DNA from 4 places in the Mesorhizobium dulcispinae genome. Region 1 is predicted to be linked to each of the others. Evidence: predicted binding sites of a transcription regulator. Region 1 holds the regulator's gene; each other region holds the start of a gene.
The links. The regulator PhoB, encoded in region 1, activates phosphate uptake and scavenging genes when phosphate is short. The targets are predictions, from matches to a motif close to TGTCATNNANCTGTCAT.
Positions count from the first base shown of each region.

Region 1 (5,171 bases):
CATATTGCTGGCGATCGCCCGCATTTCGGGCGAAACGGCGCCGCTGCTCTTCACCGCGCTCAACAATCAGTTCTGGTCGAGCAATCTCAACGCGCCGATGGCCAGCCTGCCGGTGACCATCTTCCAGTTCGCCCTAAGTCCCTACGAGGAATGGCAGCAACTGGCCTGGACGGGCGCACTCATAATCACCTTTACGGTTCTCGGGCTGAGCATTTTCGCCCGCAGCCTTACCGGACGCAGAGAGGACAGATGAAACCTATGTTGTCCACCGACCTTAACGTAGCCGAGACGGCCGTCGAGAAGGCCAAGATCGAGGTCAAGAACCTCAACTTCTACTATGGCCAGTCGAAGGCGCTGAAGGACATCAACCTGTCGCTGCCGGAGCGCAGCGTCACCGCTTTCATCGGACCGTCGGGCTGCGGGAAATCGACGCTGCTGCGCGTGCTGAACCGCATCTACGAGCTCTACCCGAAGCAGAGCGCCGAGGGTCAGGTACTGCTCGACGGCAAGAACATCCTCGACCGTTCGCAGGACCTCAACCTGCTCAGGACGAAGATCGGCATGGTGTTCCAGAAGCCGACGCCGTTCCCGATGTCGATCTACGAGAACATCGCCTTCGGCGTCAGGCTGTATGAGAAGATCAGCAAGGCCGAAATGGACAACCGGGTCGAGTCGGCACTGAAGCGCGCCGCACTTTGGAGCGAGGTCAAGGACAAGCTCAACGCCAGCGGCCAGAGCCTTTCGGGCGGCCAGCAGCAGCGGCTCTGCATCGCCCGCACGGTGGCGGTGAAGCCGGAGGTCATCCTGCTCGACGAGCCGGCATCGGCACTCGATCCGCTGTCGACCGCCAAGATCGAGGAGCTGATCGACGAATTGCAGGCCGACTACACGATCGTGATCGTCACCCACAACATGCAGCAGGCGGCGCGCGTGTCGCGGCAGACGGCGTTCATGTATCTCGGCGAGCTGGTCGAGTTCGACCGGACCGAGAAGATCTTCACCTCGCCCCGCGAGAAGCGCACGCAGGACTACATCACCGGCCGCTTCGGCTGAGTTCATACGAGGACATAACCATGGCGCATACGGTCGCTTCCTTCGACGAGGATCTGAGGCAGATCAGCCAGCTCATCCGTGACATGGGCGATCTCGCCGGCTCGATGGTCGGCGCATCGACCAAGGCCCTGCTGAACTCCGACAACGCGCTGGCGCAGCGCGTGGTTTCCGACGACGCCATCATGGACGCGCGGCAGCGCGAGCTCGACGATCGCGCCATCACGCTGATCGCCAAACGCCAGCCGATGGCCGACGACCTGCGCAGCGTGGTCGGCGCCATCCGCATGGCCGGCGACCTCGAGCGCATCGGCGACCTCGCCAAGAACATCGCCAAGCGCGTCGGTTCCGTCGGCGTCAGCGCCGCGCCACGCGACCTGTCGCACTCCATCGACTCCATGGCGCAACTGGTGCTGATCCAGGTCCAGGGCGTGATCGAGGAATACACGGCGGGCGACGCCACGGCGCTCGCCAAGCTCCGGAACGACGACGAGCGCATCGACGTCAAATACACCTCCGTCTTCCGCGAGCTCCTGACCTACATGATGGAGGATCCGCGCAACATCACGGCCTGCACCCATCTCCTGTTCTGCGCCAAGAATCTGGAGCGCATCGGCGACCACGTGACCAATATCGCCGAGAACGCCTATTATGTGCTGACCGGCACGCAATTGCCCGCGAACCGTCCGAAACAGGACGAGACGGCGATGTCGGCGCCGGCGGCCTGACAGCGAAGGTACCTGCTATATGATCGCCCCACGCATCATGGTGGTGGAGGACGAGGAGCCGCTGGGGGTGCTGCTCCGCTACAATCTCGAATCCGAGGGCTACCAGGTAGAAGTGGTGACCCGCGGCGACGAGGCTGAAATCCGCCTGCAAGAGAACGTGCCCGACCTTCTGGTGCTCGACTGGATGGTGCCGGCGGTTTCCGGCATCGAGCTTTGCCGCCGGCTGAGGATGCGGCCCGAGACCGAACGGCTGCCGATCATCATGCTAACGGCGCGCGGCGAGGAAAGCGACAGGGTGCGCGGCCTCTCGACGGGCGCCGACGATTACCTGGTCAAGCCGTTCTCGACGCCGGAATTCATGGCCCGGGTCAAGGCGCTGCTGCGCCGCGCCAAGCCGGAGGTGCTGTCCAGCGTGCTCAAGGTCGGCGACATCGTGCTCGACCGCGAATCGCACCGCGTTTACCGCAAGAAGAGCGAGATCAGGCTCGGGCCGACCGAATTCCGGCTGCTCGAATTCATGATGCGGCATCCCGGCCGGGTGTTCTCGCGCAGCCAACTGCTCGACAATGTCTGGGGCGAGACGATCTATATCGACGAGCGCACCGTGGACGTGCATGTCGGGCGCCTGCGCAAGGCGGTCAACAACGGCCGCATGCCCGATGTGATCCGCACCATCCGCGGGGCAGGGTACGCGATCAGGGAAGACTAGGTCCTCGCATCGCAACCGTCGGGATTGGCCGAGGCATCCTCAACGTCATCATCCCAGGGCGAAGCAGGAGCGAAGCTCCGTCGCGGAGACCCTGGGATCCATGCCGTGACCTCGCGCGAAGAGTAAAGGCGGCGCAAGACAGAGGTCGTTCTGCACCGCCGCAACGCTCGTATGTAACGGCATGGATCCTAGGGTCTTCGCCGCGTCGCTTCGCTCCTTGCTTCGCCCTAGGATGACGAAGCGATGGGAGTTTGGGCCACTCCAAACGATAGCGAACGCCAGATCAGGCTACGTTCTTTCCAGCAGCGCCCGCCCGCGCCTGTACGCCCGGCGCGAAGATCTCCTGATCGACGAAGGTCAGCGCGCGCATGGCGCAGCCTTCTCGGATCAGCGGCAATTCGTTCGGCTCGGTGTCGAAGGAGATCGACTGCGAGTGCTGGCCGCCGGCGGTCTGGGCGATCGCCTCGCGCAGCGATGGCTCGATCAGGTCGAAGGCGGCGGCGCTGACGCCGACCATGGCGACCGGCGCAGGGTCGATCAGCGCGAACAGGCTGCCGAGGCCGAAGCCCAGCGCCTCGCCCGCCCGGCGATAGGCCTCGCGCTCCGGGCCATCCTTCTCGCGTGCCTTGGCGGCAAGCGCGCGCATGTCGGCGTCGCCGACATCGACCGGCTCGGCGTCCTCGCTCATCTTCATGGCGCTGCGCCAGATAGCGTAGTTGCCGGCATAGGCCTCGACGCAGCCGCGGCGCCCGCAGCGGCAGAGTGCGCCGCCCGGACGGTGGATCATGTGGCCGAACTCGCCGCCGGAAGAATGCGTGCCGGTGAACAGCTCGCCCTTCAGCACCAGCCCCATGCCGATGCCGTGCGAGAGCAGGATGGCGATGAAATTGTCGCGATAGCGATCGGGGTCGCGCCATTGCAGCGCTACGGCCATCATGTTGCAGTCGTTCTCCATGGTGGCCGGAATGCCGAATTCTCTTTCCAGTATGTCGGCGAAGGGAATGTCGGTCAGCGGCGTGATCGGCGACCACAGCATGGCGCGAGCATGGGAATCTGTGATGCCCTGGATGCCCATGGCGATGCGGGCGACGCTGCGGACATCGAGGTCCGGATCCTCCAGCCGGCGCCGGACGATCGCTGTGCACTCGCCGATCAGCTCGTCGCGCGGCATGGTCAGCGTATCGAGACGCCGCTGTTCCTCGGCGATGACCTGGCCGGCATAGTCGATGACGGCGACGGAGAGGAAATTGAGCGACAGCACCACCGTCACCACCGCCGCCGCCTCCGGGTTGAGGGCGAGGCCGACCTGCGGTCGGCCGCGCTTCAGCGATGCGGTCTCGCTCGGCTTGCTCTCGGCCAGGATGCCTTCCTGGATCAGGTCCGAGGAGATCGCCGAAATGGTCGAGTGGCTGAGCCCGGTGGTCGCGGCGATCTCCGTGCGCGACGGCTGGCCGGCCCGGCGCACGGCCGAGAGCACCATGGCGCGATTGCGCCGGCGCAGGTCGTCGTGGCGGATTCCGACCGACATCTTCTCTCCCTCCCGGTCAGCGCGGCCTCTTGATAATGCATGGGCCGTCGGCGACGCGCCAGATCGGTTCGGTTGCGGACACAGCCACCGAACCGCCCTGGATTTGTTTCATTCCACTCAGCGGAAAGCGGTTCTTCGCTTCCTCCAGGCTGTTGCGGGATAGTGGCAGAAGCGGCCGGGACTGTCATTATTTATTGCGGGACTCGAAAAAAAGTTCGAGACACCTCAAAACCATCAGAATCGCAGTTGACAGCGCTTCGGCGTTCGATCAGTATTTTTTCGAGGCTCGAAAAAAAGCCTCTGTGCCGGCCTTCGGGCCAGTCTGGGTCGCGCCGCAACGGCGCAGGGAGGAAATCATGAAGAGATTCGCAGCCGCCATGCTGGCGGGTGTCGCTATGTCGTTGACGCTGGCGTCGGTCGCAGAGGCGAAGGACAAGGTGATCGGCGTTTCGTGGTCGAATTTCCAGGAAGAGCGCTGGAAGACCGACGAAGCGGCGATGAAGAAAGCCATCGAAGCTGCCGGCGACAAATACATCTCCGCCGACGCGCAGTCCAATCCGGGCAAGCAGCTGACCGACGTCGAGAGCTTGATCTCGCAAGGCGCCAACTCCCTGATCATCCTAGCGCAGGACGCCTCGGCGATCGGCCCGGCGGTGCAGAAGGCGCTCGACGAAGGCATTCCGGTGGTCGGCTACGACCGCCTGATCGAGAACAAGGACGTGTTCTACCTGACCTTCGACAACAAGGAAGTCGGCCGCATGCAGGCCCGCGAGGTGTTCAAGGTCAAGCCCGAAGGCAACTATGTCTTCATCAAGGGCTCGGGCGCCGATCCGAACGCCGATTTCCTGTTCTCGGGCTCGATGGAAGTGCTGAAGGAAGCCATCGACAGCGGCAAGGTCAAGAATGTCGGCGAGGCCTATACGGACGGCTGGCTGCCTGCCAACGCGCAGAAGAACATGGAGCAGTTCCTGACCGCCAACGACAACAAGGTCGACGCTGTCGTGGCGGCCAATGACGGCACCGCCGGCGGCGTCGTCGCGGCGCTGACGGCGCAAGGCCTGGCCGGCACCGTTCCGGTCTCCGGCCAGGACGGCGACCACGCGGCGCTCAACCGCATCGCGCTCGGCACGCAGACGGTGTCGGTGTGGAAGGACGC
Region 1 covers NZ_JAVIIY010000003.1:545,448-550,618, reverse strand. The annotation lists gene pstA (phosphate ABC transporter permease PstA) at 1-253, shown strand, start outside; gene pstB (phosphate ABC transporter ATP-binding protein PstB) at 250-1,053, shown strand; gene phoU (phosphate signaling complex protein PhoU) at 1,074-1,778, shown strand; gene phoB (phosphate regulon transcriptional regulator PhoB) at 1,798-2,487, shown strand; gene RFN30_RS10580 (ROK family transcriptional regulator) at 2,771-4,015, opposite strand; gene xylF (D-xylose ABC transporter substrate-binding protein) at 4,372-5,171, shown strand, end outside.

Region 2 (5,171 bases), on a different contig from region 1:
GGGCGGACCGAAAAAGCCCGCCCGGGCCGCGGTCTCGGATCGTGGGGCCACACCGCGATCCGATAGACCTGGGAGGTCACGGACCAACGTCCGGACCGTGATCAGTTGGTGCCCTTGCCGCCGCACTTGCCGGTGGCGACGTTGAAGTTGCCGCAGCTGAGCGGGGCGCGCCAATCGGAGATCAGGTCCTTCGAGTCCGGCAGGTAGTCGGACCACTCGTCGCCCATCACCAGGCCCGGCGTCTGCGAGACGGTCTCGAACTGGCCGTCGGCCTGGATCTCGCCGATCAGCACCGGCTTGGTGATGTGGTGGTTCGGCATCATGGTCGAATAGCCGCCGGTGAGGTTCGGCACCGAGACGCCGACCATGGCGTCGATGACCTTGTCCGGATCGGTGGTGCCGGCCTTCTCGACCGCCTTCACCCACATGTTGAAGCCGATATAGTGGGCTTCCATCGGGTCGTTGGTGGTGCGCTTGTCGTTCTTGATGAACTTGTGCCAGTCGTCGATGAACTTCTTGTTCTCGGGCGTGTCGACGCTCTCGAAATAGTTCCAGGCGGCGAGATGACCGACCAGCGGACCGGTGTCGAGGCCGGCCAGTTCTTCCTCGCCGACCGAAAACGCCATGACCGGGATGTCCTCGGCCTTGATGCCCTGGTTGCCGAGTTCCTTGTAGAACGGCACGTTGGCGTCGCCATTGACCGTCGACACGACCGCCGTCTTCTTGCCGGCCGAGCCGAACTTCTTGATCGCCGAGACCTCGGTCTGCCAGTCGGAGAAGCCGAACGGCGTATAGTTGACCATGATGTCCTCGGCAGGCACGCCCTTCGATTTCAGGTATGCTTCAAGGATCTTGTTGGTGGTGCGCGGATAGACATAGTCGGTGCCTTCGAGCACCCAGCGCTTCACCGAGCCGCCATCGGCGCTCATCAGGTAGTCAACGGCCGGAATGGCCTGCTGGTTCGGGGCGGCGCCGGTGTAGAAGACGTTGCGCTCACTCTCCTCGCCCTCATACTGGACCGGGTAGAACAGGATGTTGTCGAGCTCCGAGAACACCGGCAGCACCGATTTGCGCGACACCGAGGTCCAGCAGCCGAACACCGCCGCCACCTTGTCCTTCGAGATCAGCTCTCGCGCCTTTTCGGCAAAGAGCGGCCAGTTGGACGCCGGATCGACGACGACTGCCTCGAGCTTCTTGCCGAGCAGGCCGCCCTTGGCGTTCTGCTCCTCGATCAGCATCAGCATGACGTCCTTCAGCGTCGTCTCCGAAATCGCCATGGTGCCCGACAGCGAATGGAGGATGCCGACCTTGATCGTGTCGTCGGCCGCCTTGGCGGGTGCCGACATCGACAGGCCGGCAGCGATCACGCCGGCCGAAAACATTTTTGTTATTGTCGAGAAATTACCCCTCATGTTCCACGCTCCCACGCTGGTTGTTTTGCATCGCAACATAACGGTGCAAGCGACGTGCCAGACGCTGAAGCGCAGCGACAAATAGTGGGATAATGAAGCGTTTACAGTCAGTTATCCTATAGCCGCCGAACATTTCGCGCTGCTGTGGCGCGCGAAGGCTGAGAAAAGTTTACGCAATGCTGCCTAGATTTTGCCCAAATGGTAAAAATGCTCAAACTTTAATCTGCCCTGGATGCGACCCGTTTGGCGCCTGTTGCGGGCCGACGGCAAAATGGGGCAAGGTCGCCGCGCAAACGAGCGACGTCATGGCCTTCCGCTTCTTCCTGAGTTTCCTGCTTCTCATGTCCGCCGCCGGCAGCGCCCGCGCCGACTTCGCCGAAGGCAAGCTGCCGGACGGCGTCTATCACTGCGAGATCTATCTGCTCGGCCTCTTCCTCAACCTCGGCGACATCACCATCAAGGGCAATGTCTATAGCGGCCCGATGACTTTCGGCACCTCGGGAACATACAACTACCAGATGGACGCCAATGGCGAGATCAGCTGGCTCGGTCCGCTTGGCGGCTACACCAGCGGCGGAAACTCGATCTCGCTGACCCAGGCGACGCTGGATGATCCGAACGCGCCCTCCTTCGATATCATCATGAAGCAGCAGGAGGGCGCCTTCACCGCCTCGACCTGCACCAGGAAGTAGCGGCGGCACCGTCCGCTTTTGCCGTCGCGGCACGCCCTCTCATGTCATCCGGATGTTGCCGAAGCGGCTTAGGCAGCGCATGTCGTCCACATCCACCTCGAGAGGCAGACACGATGGCCAACTCTCCGTCTTCACCCTCCCCTGTCATTCGCGACGTGATCGCCGCGCGCGTCTCGCGCCGCGAGCTCCTCAAAGGGGCCTCGCCTCCGGCGCATTGATTGCCGGCGGCAGCTTCGTCGGCTCCTTGTTTGCCGGCGAAACACATGCCGCTGCAGCCCTTTCCACGCTCGGCTTTCCGGAGCTGAAGCGGGTCTACGGCAAGACCCACGCCGCCGCCGAAGGTTACGAGACGACCATCGTCGCGCGCTGGGGCGATCCGCTTGCGGCCGGCCTGTCCGAATTCGACGGCAACAAGGTCGCGGCGGAAGAGCAGGAGAAGCGGTTCGGCTATAATTGCGACTACATCGCCTTCATGCCGCTGCCCAAGGGTTCGGTGAATTCCGACCACGGCCTGCTCTGCGTCAACAATGAGTACATTTCGCCGAACGTGATGTTCCCCGGCATGACTGAGGACGATGCCGGCAAGACGATGACCAGGGAACAGGTCGATCTCGGCCTCGCCGCGATGGGCCATTCGATCGTCGAAGTGATGCTCAAGGACGGCAAGTGGGCAACCGTCGAGGACAGTCCGCTCAACCGCCGCATCACCGCCAACACCGAGATGGTCGTCTCCGGCCCCGTTGCCGGCCACGCGCTGATGCAGACCTCGGCCGACACGACTGGCGCCAAGGTGCTGGGCACCAGTTACAATTGCAGCGGCGGCGTCACGCCCTGGGGCACGGTACTGACTTGCGAGGAAGGCGTTTCCGATCTCTTCGGCGGCGATCCGAAGAAGGCGCCGACCGCCGACATCCTCGACCGCTACGGCTTCGACGGTTCCGACATCTACGGCCGCGGCCGCTTCCATGACCGATTCAACATCGACAAGGAGCCGAACGAGCCGAACCGCTTCGACTGGGTTGTCGAGATCGACCCCTACGATCCGCAGTCGAACCCGGTGAAGCGCACCGCGCTCGGCCGCATGTCGCATGAGGCCTCGACTGTCGTTCGCAACAAGGACGGCCGTATCGTCGTCTATATGGGCGACGACGACTATTTTGAGTACATGTACCGCTTCGTCTCGGCAAAAGCTTACGACGCCGCGAACCCCGCCTCCGGCAAGGATCTTCTCGACGATGGCGTGCTCTCGGTGGCGCGTTTCGACGCCGACGGCGCGATGAGCTGGCTGCCGCTGGTCCACGGCCAGGGCAAGCTCACCGCCGAGAACGGCTTTGCCGACCAGGCCGAGGTGCTTCTGAAGACCCGCCTTGCCGCCGACGCGCTTGGCGCGACGCCGATGGACCGGCCGGAGGATATCGAGACCAATCCGGTCACCGGCCGCGTCTACGCCGTCATGACCAAGAACAAGAAGCGCGACGAATCCAAGGTCAATCCGGCCAACACGCGGCCGGAAAACCTCTGGGGTCATATCGTCGAATTGATCCCGCCCGGCGGCGACGGCCCTGACGCCGATCACGCCGCCGACAAATATGCCTGGGACTTGTTCGTGCTCTGCGGCAATCCCAAGGACGCCAAGGTTGGCGCCACCTTCCACCCCGACACCTCGGACAATGGCTGGTTCGTCTGCCCCGACAACATCACCTTCGATCCGGCCGGCCGGCTGTGGGTGGCTACAGACGGCGCCAACGACTTCGACCTGCCTGACGGCGTCTACGGCGTCGACACCGAGGGCGCGGCGCGCGGCCTGCCGAAACTGCTCTTCACCTGCCCGCATGGCGCGGAAGCGACCGGGCCCTGCTTCACGCCCGACGGCACGACGCTGTTCCTCTCGGTCCAGCACCCGTCCGAAGACGCCGAGTCGCTCGACAAGGCGCAGTCGCTGTGGCCCGACTTCAAGGACGGCCAGCCGCCGCGGCCTTCGGTCGTCGCCATCCGCCGCAAGGACGGCCAGCCGGTCGGCGCCTGAGCATCGGAGCAGCGGCATAAAAAAGGCGCGGAACCCGGTCAGGTCCCGCGCCAGCAGGCAGTCGGGGAGGACTAAGCAATTCCAGGAAAAGTGCGTAGCGGTTTTCCGTCCGGAATTGCGTAACAAAGAGCGGATCGGCGATTACGCCGAACCGCCCTAAATGCTTCTCGCCGACATCTGGGCGGCGATGTAGTCGGCCTGGCGGATGGCCAGCGACACGATCGTCAGCGTCGGATTTTCGGCGCCGCCGGTGGTGAACTGGCTGCCGTCGGAGACGAACAAGTTCTTGATGTCGTGCGTCTGGCCGTGCTTGTTGACGACGCCGTCGGCCGGCTTCTCGCTCATCCGGTTGGTGCCGAGATTGTGGGTCGAGGGATAGGGCGGCGTCGGGAAGGTTCGGGTCGCTCCAACGGCTGCGTAGAGCGCCTGGCCCTGCTTGTAGGCGTGATGGCGCATCGCTGTGTCGTTGGCATGGTCGTCGAAATGGACGTCAGCGATCGGCATGCCGTGCTCGTCCTTTTCGTCCTTGTGCAGCGTGATGCGGTTCTCCTCGCGCGGCATGTCCTCGCCGACGATCCACAGCCCCGCCATATGATCGTAATGGTCGAGCGCCGTGGTGAAGGAACGGCCCCAGCCGCCGGGATTGAGGAAGGCGGCCATGAACGGCAGGCCGAGCGATAGCGTCTCCATCTCGTAGCCGCCGACGAAGCCGCGTGACGGATCGTGCCGCGCCTCGTCGCGGATGATGCCGGCCATCGTGGTGCCGCGATACATATGCACCGGCTTGTCGAAGACGGCGTAAACCGACCCGGTCGTGTGGCGCATGTAGTTCTTGCCCACCTGCCCCGACGAATTGGCAAGCCCGTGCGGGAACTTGCTCGATTCGGAATTGAGCAGCAGGCGCGGGCTCTCGATCGAGTTGCCGGCGACGGCGACGATGCGGGCCTTCTGCTCCTGCAGCTTGCCGTCCTTGTCGGCATAGACGACGCCCGTCACCTTGCCGCTGGCGTCGTGGTTGATCTTGATGACCATGGAATTGGG
Region 2 covers NZ_JAVIIY010000002.1:60,190-65,360, reverse strand. The annotation lists gene urtA (urea ABC transporter substrate-binding protein) at 102-1,412, opposite strand; gene RFN30_RS04920 (hypothetical protein) at 1,718-2,104, shown strand; gene RFN30_RS04915 (PhoX family protein) at 2,319-4,130, shown strand; gene RFN30_RS04910 (GMC family oxidoreductase) at 4,287-5,171, opposite strand, start outside.
Region 2: a site for PhoB is predicted at 2,147-2,163, ahead of RFN30_RS04915 (PhoX family protein). Genes of this name have one in related genera too.

Region 3 (5,171 bases), on a different contig from region 1:
TTAGCTCGCAAACATTGGATAAGCAGATGTCGGACGCCGCAGCCAGCAACAAGAAATGGGATTTCTGGATCGACCGGGGCGGCACCTTCACCGACATCATCGGCCGTAACCCGCAAGGGCGATTGCATCCCCGAAAGCTATTGTCGGAGAACCCTGAGGCCTATGCCGATGCCGCAATCCAGGGCATCCGCGACCTGCTTGGACTGAAAACCGGCGCCGCCATCCCCGCGGACCGGATCGGCGACATCAAGATGGGCACCACGGTCGCGACCAACGCGCTGCTCGAGCGCAAGGGCGACCGCGTTCTCCTGCTCATCAGCAAGGGCTTTCGCGACGCGCTGCGCATCGCCTATCAGGCGCGTCCGGATATTTTTGCCAAGGAAATCGTCCTGCCAGAGCAGCTCTACGAGCGCGTGATCGAGATCGACGAGCGCGTGCGCGCCGACGGCTGCGTCGAGAGCCTGCTCGATATCGCGGCTTGCCGCCCGGCGATCGAGCAGGCCAAGGCCGACGGCATCGAGGCGGTCGCCATCGTCTTCATGCATGCCTGGAAATATCCGGACCACGAAAAGGCGGTGGCCAAGGTCTGCCGCAAGATCGGCTTCAGCCAGGTCTCGGTCAGCCACGAGGTGTCACCGCTGATCAAGCTGGTCGGCCGCGGCGACACCACGGTGGTCGACGCCTATTTGTCGCCGATCCTGTCACGCTATGTGCAGAAGGTGGCAGGCGAGTTGGGCACCGGCCCTCGCCTGATGTTCATGATGTCGTCGGGTGGGCTGACCGCCGCCGACATGTTCCAGGGCAAGGACGCGCTGCTGTCGGGTCCGGCCGGCGGCGTCGTGGGCATGGTCGAGACGGCGAAGCTCGCCGGCTTCGAAAAGGTCATCGGCTTCGACATGGGCGGCACCTCGACCGACGTCGCGCATTACGACGGCGAATACGAGCGCGCCTTCGACACCGAGGTTGCCGGCGTGCGCATCCGCGCGCCGATGATGCGCATCCACACCGTTGCGGCCGGCGGCGGCTCGATCCTGCATTACGAGGCCGGCCGCTTCCGCGTCGGCCCGGACTCAGCCGGCGCCAATCCCGGCCCCGCCGCCTACAGGCGCGGCGGGCCGCTCGCCGTCACCGACGCCAATGTCATGCTTGGCAAGCTGCAGCCGGATGTCTTCCCGGCGATCTTCGGTCCCGGCCAGGACAGGCCGCTCGACGTCGGCACGGTGCGCGAGAAATTCGCGGCCTTGGCCGCCGAGATCGGCGATGGCCGAACGCCGGAAGCGGTGGCCGAGGGCTTCGTCACCATCGCCGTCGAGAACATGGCCAATGCCATCAAGAAGATATCGGTGCAGCGAGGCTACGATGTCACCGAATATCTCTTGAACTGCTTCGGCGGCGCCGGCGGCCAGCATGCCTGCCTGGTCGCAGATGCGCTCGGCATCGAAGCGGTGCTCATCCATCCTTTTTCCGGCTTGCTTTCGGCCTATGGCATCGGGCTGTCGACGGTTTTCGCCTCGCGCCAGCAAGCGTTGCTGAAGCCGCTCGCCGAGGAGTCCCGCCCATCGGTCGAGGACCTGATTGCGGCACTGCGCCAGGGCGTCGTCGCCGAGCTTGTGGCGCAAGGAATTGCGGAAACCGCCATCGCCTCGAGACCGGTCCTGCAGATCCGCTATGACGGCACCGACACGACTTTGCCGGTGAATTTCGAACACGGCTCGATCTTTCGCGCGAGAAGCGATTTCGAGGCCGCCCACAAGGCGCAGTTCGGCTTCGTCTACGAAAACAAGCCGATGATCGTCGAGGCGGTCGGCGTCGAAGGCGCGGACACAGGAACCACAGGCCGCGACGAAACTGAATCAAGTCTCGAAGACAAGGCGGCAAGCCCCTGGCAGACCCGGCAATTCTTTGCCGACGGCGCCTGGCGAGATGCCGGCATTTTTCGGCGCGAGGATCTGAAGCCCGGCCACAAGGTGGCTGGCCCCGCACTTGTCATCGAGCCGAACCAGACCATCGTCGTCGAGCCGGGCTGGCAGGCCGAGATCACGGTCAGGAACCATGTGCTCCTGCGCCGCATCGAGAAAAAGCGCCGGCAGGCGGCGCTCGGCACCGAGGCCGATCCGGTGATGCTGGAGGTGTTCAACAACCTTTTCATGTCGATTGCCGAGCAGATGGGCGTGACGCTGCAGAACACCGCCTATTCGGTCAACATCAAGGAACGGCTGGATTTCTCCTGCGCCGTGTTCGACCGCCATGGCGCGCTGGTCGCCAACGCGCCGCATATGCCGGTGCATCTGGGCTCCATGGACCGCTCGGTCGAAACCGTCATCCGCCTGAACTCGGGCGACATCCATCCGGGCGACGTCTTCGCGCTGAACGCACCTTACAATGGCGGGACGCATCTGCCCGATATCACCGTGGTGACGCCGGTGTTCGATGACACACGCAAGGAAATCCTGTTCTGGGCAGCCTCGCGCGGGCACCACGCCGATGTCGGCGGCACGGCGCCCGGCTCGATGACGCCTCTTGCCACCACCGTCGACGAGGAAGGCGTTCTGTTCGACAATTTCCGCATCGTCGATCGCGGCCGCTTCCGCGAGAAGGAGCTCGAGGCGCTCCTGACCGACCATCCCTATCCTGCCCGCAATCCCACGCAGAACATCGCCGACCTCAAGGCGCAGATCGCGGCCAACGAAAAGGGCGTGGCGGAGCTGCGCAAGATGGTCGCACATTTCGGCCTCGATGTCGTCGAGGCCTATATGGGCCATGTCCAGGACAACGCCGCCGAGAGCGTGCGCCGCGTGCTGGAACGGCTGCCCGACAGCTCCGATTACGAATATCCCACCGACACCGGTCAGGTGATCAAGGTCAGGATCACCGTCGACCGACAAAAGCGCCAGGCGACGGTCGATTTCACGGGTACTTCGAAGGTCGAGAAGAACAATTTCAACGCGCCGGAGCCGGTGGCGCGAGCCGCCGTGCTCTATGCCTTCCGCGTCATGGTCGAGGACATGATCCCGATGAATGCCGGATGTCTGCGGCCGATCAACATCGTCATTCCCGACGGCTGCATGCTGAAGCCCGCCTATCCGGCCGCGGTCGTCGCCGGCAATGTCGAGACCTCGCAACATGTCACCAACGCGCTGTTCGGCGCCATGGGCGCGATGGCCAATGCGCAAGGCACGATGAACAACCTCACCTTCGGCAACAAGCAATACCAGTATTACGAAACGATCTGCTCCGGCTCGCCGGCCGGCCGGATGAATTCCGGCCGCGGCTTTGCCGGCACTTCCGGCGTCCATACGCACATGACCAATTCGCGGCTCACCGATCCGGAAGTGCTGGAACTGCGCTTCCCTGTCGTGCTGGAGGATTTCCACATCCGCGAGGGCTCCGGCGGCAAAGGCAAATGGAACGCCGGCGACGGCACCAAGCGCACCATCCGTTTCCTCGAAAAAATGGAATGCGCCATCCTCTCCTCGCACCGCAACCGCCCGCCCCAGGGCCTGAACGGCGGCGGCGACGGCGAGGCCGGCTCGACCAGGGTCAGGCGCAATGACGGCTCGGTAGACGTGCTGAAGGCCTGCGACCAGACGACGCTCGATGTCGGCGAGGCCGTCACCGTCATCACGCCGACGCCGGGCGGGTTCGGCAAGGCCTGATGCATGTCGCCCAAAAGTGTGCAGCGGCTTTGGGAAAACGACATGCATGGGAACTAAAGACCAAAGCGCGTCGCCCGAATCCGGTTCAGCGCGACGGGCTTTGACGTCAACTTAACGTCAACAGGCTGTCACCCGCCTGTCACAACGCTGCGCTACCCGCTTGCGCCAACGCAAACGGGGAATCACCTTGCCATGTCGGATGTATCGGGAGAACTCGTTTTTCGGCGCGGCAAAGAAGTTGGAAAAGCCGTCTACCAGAACCGGGCTCTGTCGAAGGACGGCATTTCCGAGCGGCTTTTCGCTTTCCTGTTTTCCGGCCTGGTCTATCCGCAGATCTGGGAAGACCCCGATGTCGACATGGAGGCCATGCAGCTCGGTGCCGGGCATCGCATCGTCACAATCGCGTCAGGCGGCTGCAACATTCTGGCTTACCTCACCCGCTCGCCGGCCCGGATCGACGCCGTCGACCTCAACGCCGCGCATATCGCGCTGAACCGCATGAAGCTCGAAGCGGTGCGCCATCTGCCCTCGCAGGGCGACCTGTTCCGCTTCTTCGGCGCCGCCGACACCAGCCACAATTCGGAAGCTTACGACCGTTTCATCGCGCCGCATCTCGATCCGGTGAGCCGCCACTACTGGGAGCGCAGGAACTGGCGTGGCCGGCGCCGCATCTCGGTCTTCGACCGCAACTTCTACCAGACCGGCCTGCTTGGGCTCTTCATCGCCATGGGCCATCGCGTCGGCAAGCTGTTCGGTGTCGATCCGGCCGGTATCATGAAGGCCGAGAACATCGGCGAGCAGCGCCGTTTCTTCAATGAAGAGCTGGCGCCGATCTTCGACAAGAAGCTGTTGAGATGGGCGACGTCGCGCAAGGCCTCGCTCTTCGGCCTCGGCATTCCGCCGGCGCAGTACGATTCGCTGATCACCTCCGGCGACGGCTCGATGGCGAGCGTCCTGAAGGCGCGGCTGGAAAAGCTCGCCTGCGACTTCCCGCTGAAGAGCAACTATTTCGCCTGGCAGGCGTTTGCCCGCCGCTACCCGGAGCCCGGCGAGGCCGCGCTCCCTGCCTATCTGGAGCAGCGCAATTACAAGACGATCCGTGCCAACATCGATCGCGTCGCCGTCCATCATGCCAACCTGATCAAATTCCTCGCCGGCAAGGATGCAGGCTCGGTCGATCGCTTCATTCTGCTCGATGCGCAGGACTGGATGACCGATGACCTGCTCAACGATCTGTGGACCGAGATCACCCGCACGGCCTCGGTTGGCGCGCGCGTGATCTTCCGCACCGCGGCCGAACCCAGCCTGCTGCCGGGACGCGTCTCCAACTCGCTGCTCGATCAATGGCACTATGAGAACGAGGCCTCGCGCGAATTCTCGGCCAGGGACCGCTCGGCGATCTATGGCGGCTTCCATCTTTATGTGAAGCGCGCCGCATGAGCGCCACGGAGGTGCCGGCCAGTCATGCCGAGCTGATGGACGGTGTCTATCGCTGGCAGCGCCATATCTACGATC
Region 3 covers NZ_JAVIIY010000005.1:247,435-252,605, reverse strand. The annotation lists gene RFN30_RS14155 (hydantoinase B/oxoprolinase family protein) at 27-3,656, shown strand; gene RFN30_RS14150 (BtaA family protein) at 3,849-5,096, shown strand; gene RFN30_RS14145 (class I SAM-dependent methyltransferase) at 5,093-5,171, shown strand, end outside.
Region 3: a site for PhoB is predicted at 3,783-3,799, ahead of RFN30_RS14150 (BtaA family protein). Genes of this name have one in related genera too.

Region 4 (5,171 bases), 310 kb from region 1:
TCTTCCTGCATCACAGCCGCTGGGGCCGCTATCTGTTCTCGGTCGGCTCCAATGCTGAGGCCTCGCGCCTGTCCGGCGTCAACGTCCAGCGCACCATCTACATGGCCTATACGCTGTCCGGCCTCTGCGCGGCCTTCGTCGGCGTGCTGCTGGCCTCGCGCATCGGCATCGGCAATCCGACGCAGGCCGAAGGCTGGGAACTCCAGGCGATCGCCTCCTCGGTGATCGGCGGCACCTCGCTGTTCGGCGCCGTCGGCTCGGTGCATGGGCCGCTGCTTGGCGCCTTCATTCTGGCCACCATCAACAACGGCGCCAACCTGCTCAACGTCAACGCCTTCTGGCAGCGCATCATCACCGGCGTGCTGATCATCGTCATCGTCTATTTCGACGGCCTGCGCCGTCGCGGCAAATAATCGTCCCTGAAATGATGCGCCGGCCTGATCGACCGATGGGCCGGCGCTCCTTTGAATACTGGATCAGCACATGAAAGCCGTCGTCTGCCGCTCGCCCGGCGACCTTGTCCTCGAAGAACGCGCCGAGCCCGGCGCGCCGCCGCCCGGCTGGGCGCGGGTCGCCGTCAGCCATGTCGGTATCTGCGGCACCGACTACCACATCTTCGAGGGCAAGCACCCGTTCCTCGCCTACCCACGCATCATGGGGCATGAGGTGTCGGGCACGGTCGACGAGAAGGGTGAAGGCGTTGGACTCGCGATCGGTGAGGCAGTGATCATCAATCCTTATCTTGCCTGCGGCAAATGCATCGCCTGCCGGCACGGCAAGCCGAATTGCTGCGTCAGCATCGAAGTGCTGGGCGTGCATCGCGACGGCGCCATGTGCGACGAGATCCTGGTGCCGGCGCAAAACCTTTATCCGGCAAACGGCCTTTCGCTGGCCGATGCGGCCGCGGTCGAATTCCTGGCGATCGGCGCGCACGCCGTGCGGCGCTCGCTTGCCGCGCCCGGCCAGCGCACGCTGGTCATCGGCGCCGGCCCGATCGGCCTCGGCACGGCGCTGTTCGCCCGCATCGCCGGGCTCGACGTCAGCCTGCTCGACATGAGCACCGAACGGCTCGACTTCGCCGAGAGCGAGCTCGGATTTGCCGCGCTCGACGGCTCGAAAACGCCGGCGGCCGACCTGGTGCGGCAGGCGACCGGCGGCGAAGGCTTCGACATCGTGTTCGACGCCACCGGCAACACGAAGTCGGTGCAATCGGCCTTCGCCCATGTCGCGCATGGCGGCACGCTGGTTTTGGTCAGCGTCGTCAAGGACGACATCACTTTCTCCGACCCCGAGTTCCACAAGCGCGAGATGACGCTTGTCGGCAGCCGCAATGCGCTCCGTGCCGATTTCGACCACGTCGCCGCCTCGATCCGCAACGGCGCCGTGCCGCTGGCCAAGCTCGTCACCCATCGCACCTCGCTTGCCGGCACGCCGCGCGATCTGGCCAGATGGGCGCATGAGAAATCCGGCCTGATCAAGGCGGTTATCGAGGTCGGATGAACGCCGTCAGTCGTTTGCCGAGAGCCTGAGTTCCACCCGTTCCGCGGGAAAGCGCGACTCGGCGAATTGGATCGGCTGGCCGTCGAGCGTGACGTTGACGGCGACCGTGACCAGCACGATGGCGCCCGGCTGCAATTCGAGATCGGCGAGATCGTCGGCGTCGGCGTGGCGCGCGGACAGCACTGTCGATTGCCTCAGATAATCGTTGATGCCGAAGCGCTTGAGCGAGGCGGTGATCGATCCCGTCTCCGCCATCGCGACCTCGATACCGGCGAAACGTTTTGCATCGAACCATGTCGTCGCCCGCGACACCGGATGCCCGTCGGCCTCGCCGCGCGTTTCCAGACAGATCACGGCCGATCCCCTGGCAATGCCGAGCGCCTCGGCGATGCGGCGGTTGGCTGGCTCCGTCGATGACGACAGCAGCGCGATGTGGCGCTCGGTCGTCTGCCCTTGCAGCCCGGTCGAAAACCGCGTGCGCGCGCCGATCGGATAGGAGAGACGCTTGCGCGACAGCACGAAGGTGCCGCGCCCCTGCTCGGCCTTGAGTACGCCTTCCTGCACCAGGGCGGCAATGGCGCTGCGCACCGTATGGCGGTTGACGCCGTAGCGTTCCGCTAGCGCCATTTCCGGCGGCAGCGCCGCATTCTCGGCGAAATCGCCGCTCGCGATCCCCTGCAGGATCCTGTCGGCGATCTGCCGCCACAGCGACACGCCATTGCGTCTTTCGATGCTGCCCGCCAGTCCCGTCATTTCCCCGCCCCCAACGTCTTCCTCCTAGCTTTTGCGCCTCTTGTCATCCGCCCGTCATGGACTCCCGTTAGGTGATGAGTATAATTTGTATAGTTGTCTATATCAATAGACAAATTTCCAAGGAGCGATGCGATGCGAGGACAGGAAGCGCGCGAGCAAGCCGGGCGAAAGGCCTTGATGGCAACGCTGGCGCACGCGGCGCCCGAAGAGATCGCGCGTCTGTGGGACGGCTCCGGCCTGCCTTCCGAGGCGGAGCTTTTGCGCGGTCCGGAAACCGGATTGGTGACCGTGCGCGGGCGGATCGGCGGTGGCGGCGCGCCCTTCAATGTCGGCGAGGCGACCGTCACTCGCGCCACGGTGCGGCTGCCCTCCGGACAGGTCGGCCATTCCTATGCGCTCGGTCGCGACAAGAACAAGGCCAGACTCGCGGCAATCGCCGACGCGCTTTGGCAGGACCCGGCCCACCGCGAGGCGGTCGAGACCAAGCTCGTCGCGCCGTTGCGGACAGCGCTCGAAGAGGCGCGCGAGAAGCGGCGCGTCGAGACGGCGGCCACGAAAGTGGATTTCTTCACCATGGTGCGCGGAGAGGACTGATGGATATCGCCACGCAATCGATCGAAGGCGGCTTCGCCGAACCGGTTTTCAATGCGCAAACCGTGTTCCGCGCCATCATGGACGCCATGGCGCGTCCCGGCAGCGTCCAGGCCCTGCCGTCGCTCGCCCATCCGCCGGCGCCGCTGTCGGCGACCGCCGGCGCCGTGGCGCTGGCGCTCTGCGACAACGACACGCCGATCTGGCTCGACCCGCGGCTGCAGGCCGAAGCGCCCGTAAAGGCCTGGCTCGGTTTTCACACCGGCGCGCCCTTGGCCAACACGCCCGCCGACGCGCATTTCGCGATCGTCGCCAATCCAGCGGAGATGGCGGCGCTCGACGGTTTTGCGCAAGGCACGCAGGAATATCCCGACCGCTCGACGACGCTGATCCTTTTGGTCGACGATCTCGCCTCCGGTCCGTCGCTCCTGCTCGAAGGCCCTGGCATCGAGAAGACCGCGACGATCGCGCCGAGAGCCATGCCGCGCCATTTCGTCGAACAGTGGAAGCAGAACAACCATCGTTTCCCGCGCGGCGTCGACATCATCCTGGCGGCGTCCGGCAGCCTCGCCTGCCTGCCGCGCACCACCCGCATCAAGACGATGGAGGCATGACATGTATGTCGCGGTGAAAGGCGGCGAAGCCGCAATTGCCAACGCCCATCGCCTGCTTGCCGATCGCCGGCGCGGCGACCGCTCGGTACCGGTGCTGCGCCTCGACCAGATCGTCGAGCAGCTGGCGCTCGGCGTCGACCGCGTGATGAGCGAAGGCTCGCTCTACGACCGCGAGCTGGCCGCGCTTGCCGTCGTCCAGGCGCGCGGCGACATGATCGAGGCGATCTTCCTTGTGCGCGCCTACCGCACCACGCTGCCGCGCTTCGGCTATACCAATCCGGTCGACACCGGCGCCATGCAGGTCGAGCGGCGCGTGTCGGCCACCTACAAGGACCTGCCCGGCGGCCAGGTGCTAGGGCCGACTTTCGACTACACCCACCGGCTGCTCGATCCGGAGCTCGCCGCCGGCGCCGAGGTCGAAGCACCCGCTCAGCGTCCTGCCGAAGCCGAGGCCATGCCGCGCGTTTCTTCGATCCTTGCCCATGAAGGCCTGATCGAAGCCGACAGCGACATGCCGCTTGACCATATCCCCGGCGACATCACCCGCGAGCCGCTGCAGTTTCCGATGGCGCGCGACATCCGCCTGCAGGCGCTGTCGCGCGGCGACGAAGGGTTTCTGCTGGCGCTCGGCTATTCGACGCAGCGCGGCTATGCCCGCAACCATCCCTTCGTCGGCGAGGTCCGCATCGGCGAGGTCGAGCTGGAGTTCGACGTGCCGGAGCTGCCCTTCGCCGCGCCGCTCGGCTCCATCCGCGTCACCGAGTGCCAGATGGTCAACCAGTTCAAGGGCTCGGCCAAGGCACCGCCGCAATTCACCCGCGGCTATGGTCTGGTCTTCGGCCAGAGCGAGCGCAAGGCGATGGCCATGGCGCTGTGCGACCGGGCGCTGCGCGCTACCGAGCTTGGCGAGGATGTGATTGCCGTGGCGCAGGACGAGGAGTTCGTCATCTCGCATTCCGACAATGTGCAGGCCACCGGCTTCGTCGAGCACCTGAAGCTGCCGCACTATGTCGACTTTCAGGCCGAGATCGACCTGGTCCGCCGCATGCGCGCCGAATTCGAAGCACGCGAAAACGAAGACAAGGCCGAAGAAAAGAGGGAGGCCGCGGAATGAGCTTAGAAGCCACCCACATGACCACCGCCATCGGCGGAATGGCCACTACCCTCACCGCCACCCCACGTCATGCCGCCGCCCAAGGATTCGATAGACCCCTCCCTCGGTTTGGGCAGGACCATGCGGCGAAAAACAAAAACTGCTGCGCCCGCGAAGGCCAACAGCAGAATTCCAAGATGCACCCATCCGGTGGAGGTCATTTGGCCCTACTCCAGCGTCCTGGACGTCAAATCGATAGCACAAAGCGGATGTGATCGCCATGACCGACATCGCCACCTACAACTTCGCCTATCTCGATGAGCAGACAAAGCGGATGATCCGCGGCGCCATTCTGAAGGGCATCGCCATTCCCGGCTACCAGGTGCCCTTCGCCTCGCGCGAGATGCCGATGCCCTATGGCTGGGGCACCGGCGGCGTGCAGGTCACCGCTTCGATCATCGGTCCCGATGATGTGCTGAAAGTCATCGACCAGGGCGCCGACGACACCACCAACGCCGTCTCGATCCGCGCCTTCTTCAAAAAGGTCGCCAAGGTCGCCGTCACCACCGAGACGGCGGCGGCAACGATCATCCAGACCCGCCACCGTATCCCGGAGCATC
Region 4 covers NZ_JAVIIY010000003.1:238,765-243,935, forward strand. The annotation lists gene RFN30_RS09050 (ABC transporter permease) at 1-413, shown strand, start outside; gene RFN30_RS09055 (zinc-binding alcohol dehydrogenase family protein) at 484-1,500, shown strand; gene phnF (phosphonate metabolism transcriptional regulator PhnF) at 1,507-2,253, opposite strand; gene phnG (phosphonate C-P lyase system protein PhnG) at 2,386-2,847, shown strand; gene phnH (phosphonate C-P lyase system protein PhnH) at 2,847-3,458, shown strand; gene RFN30_RS09075 (carbon-phosphorus lyase complex subunit) at 3,460-4,572, shown strand; gene RFN30_RS09080 (hypothetical protein) at 4,575-4,772, opposite strand; gene RFN30_RS09085 (alpha-D-ribose 1-methylphosphonate 5-phosphate C-P-lyase PhnJ) at 4,832-5,171, shown strand, end outside.
Region 4: a site for PhoB is predicted at 2,295-2,311, ahead of phnF (phosphonate metabolism transcriptional regulator PhnF). Genes of this name have one in related genera too.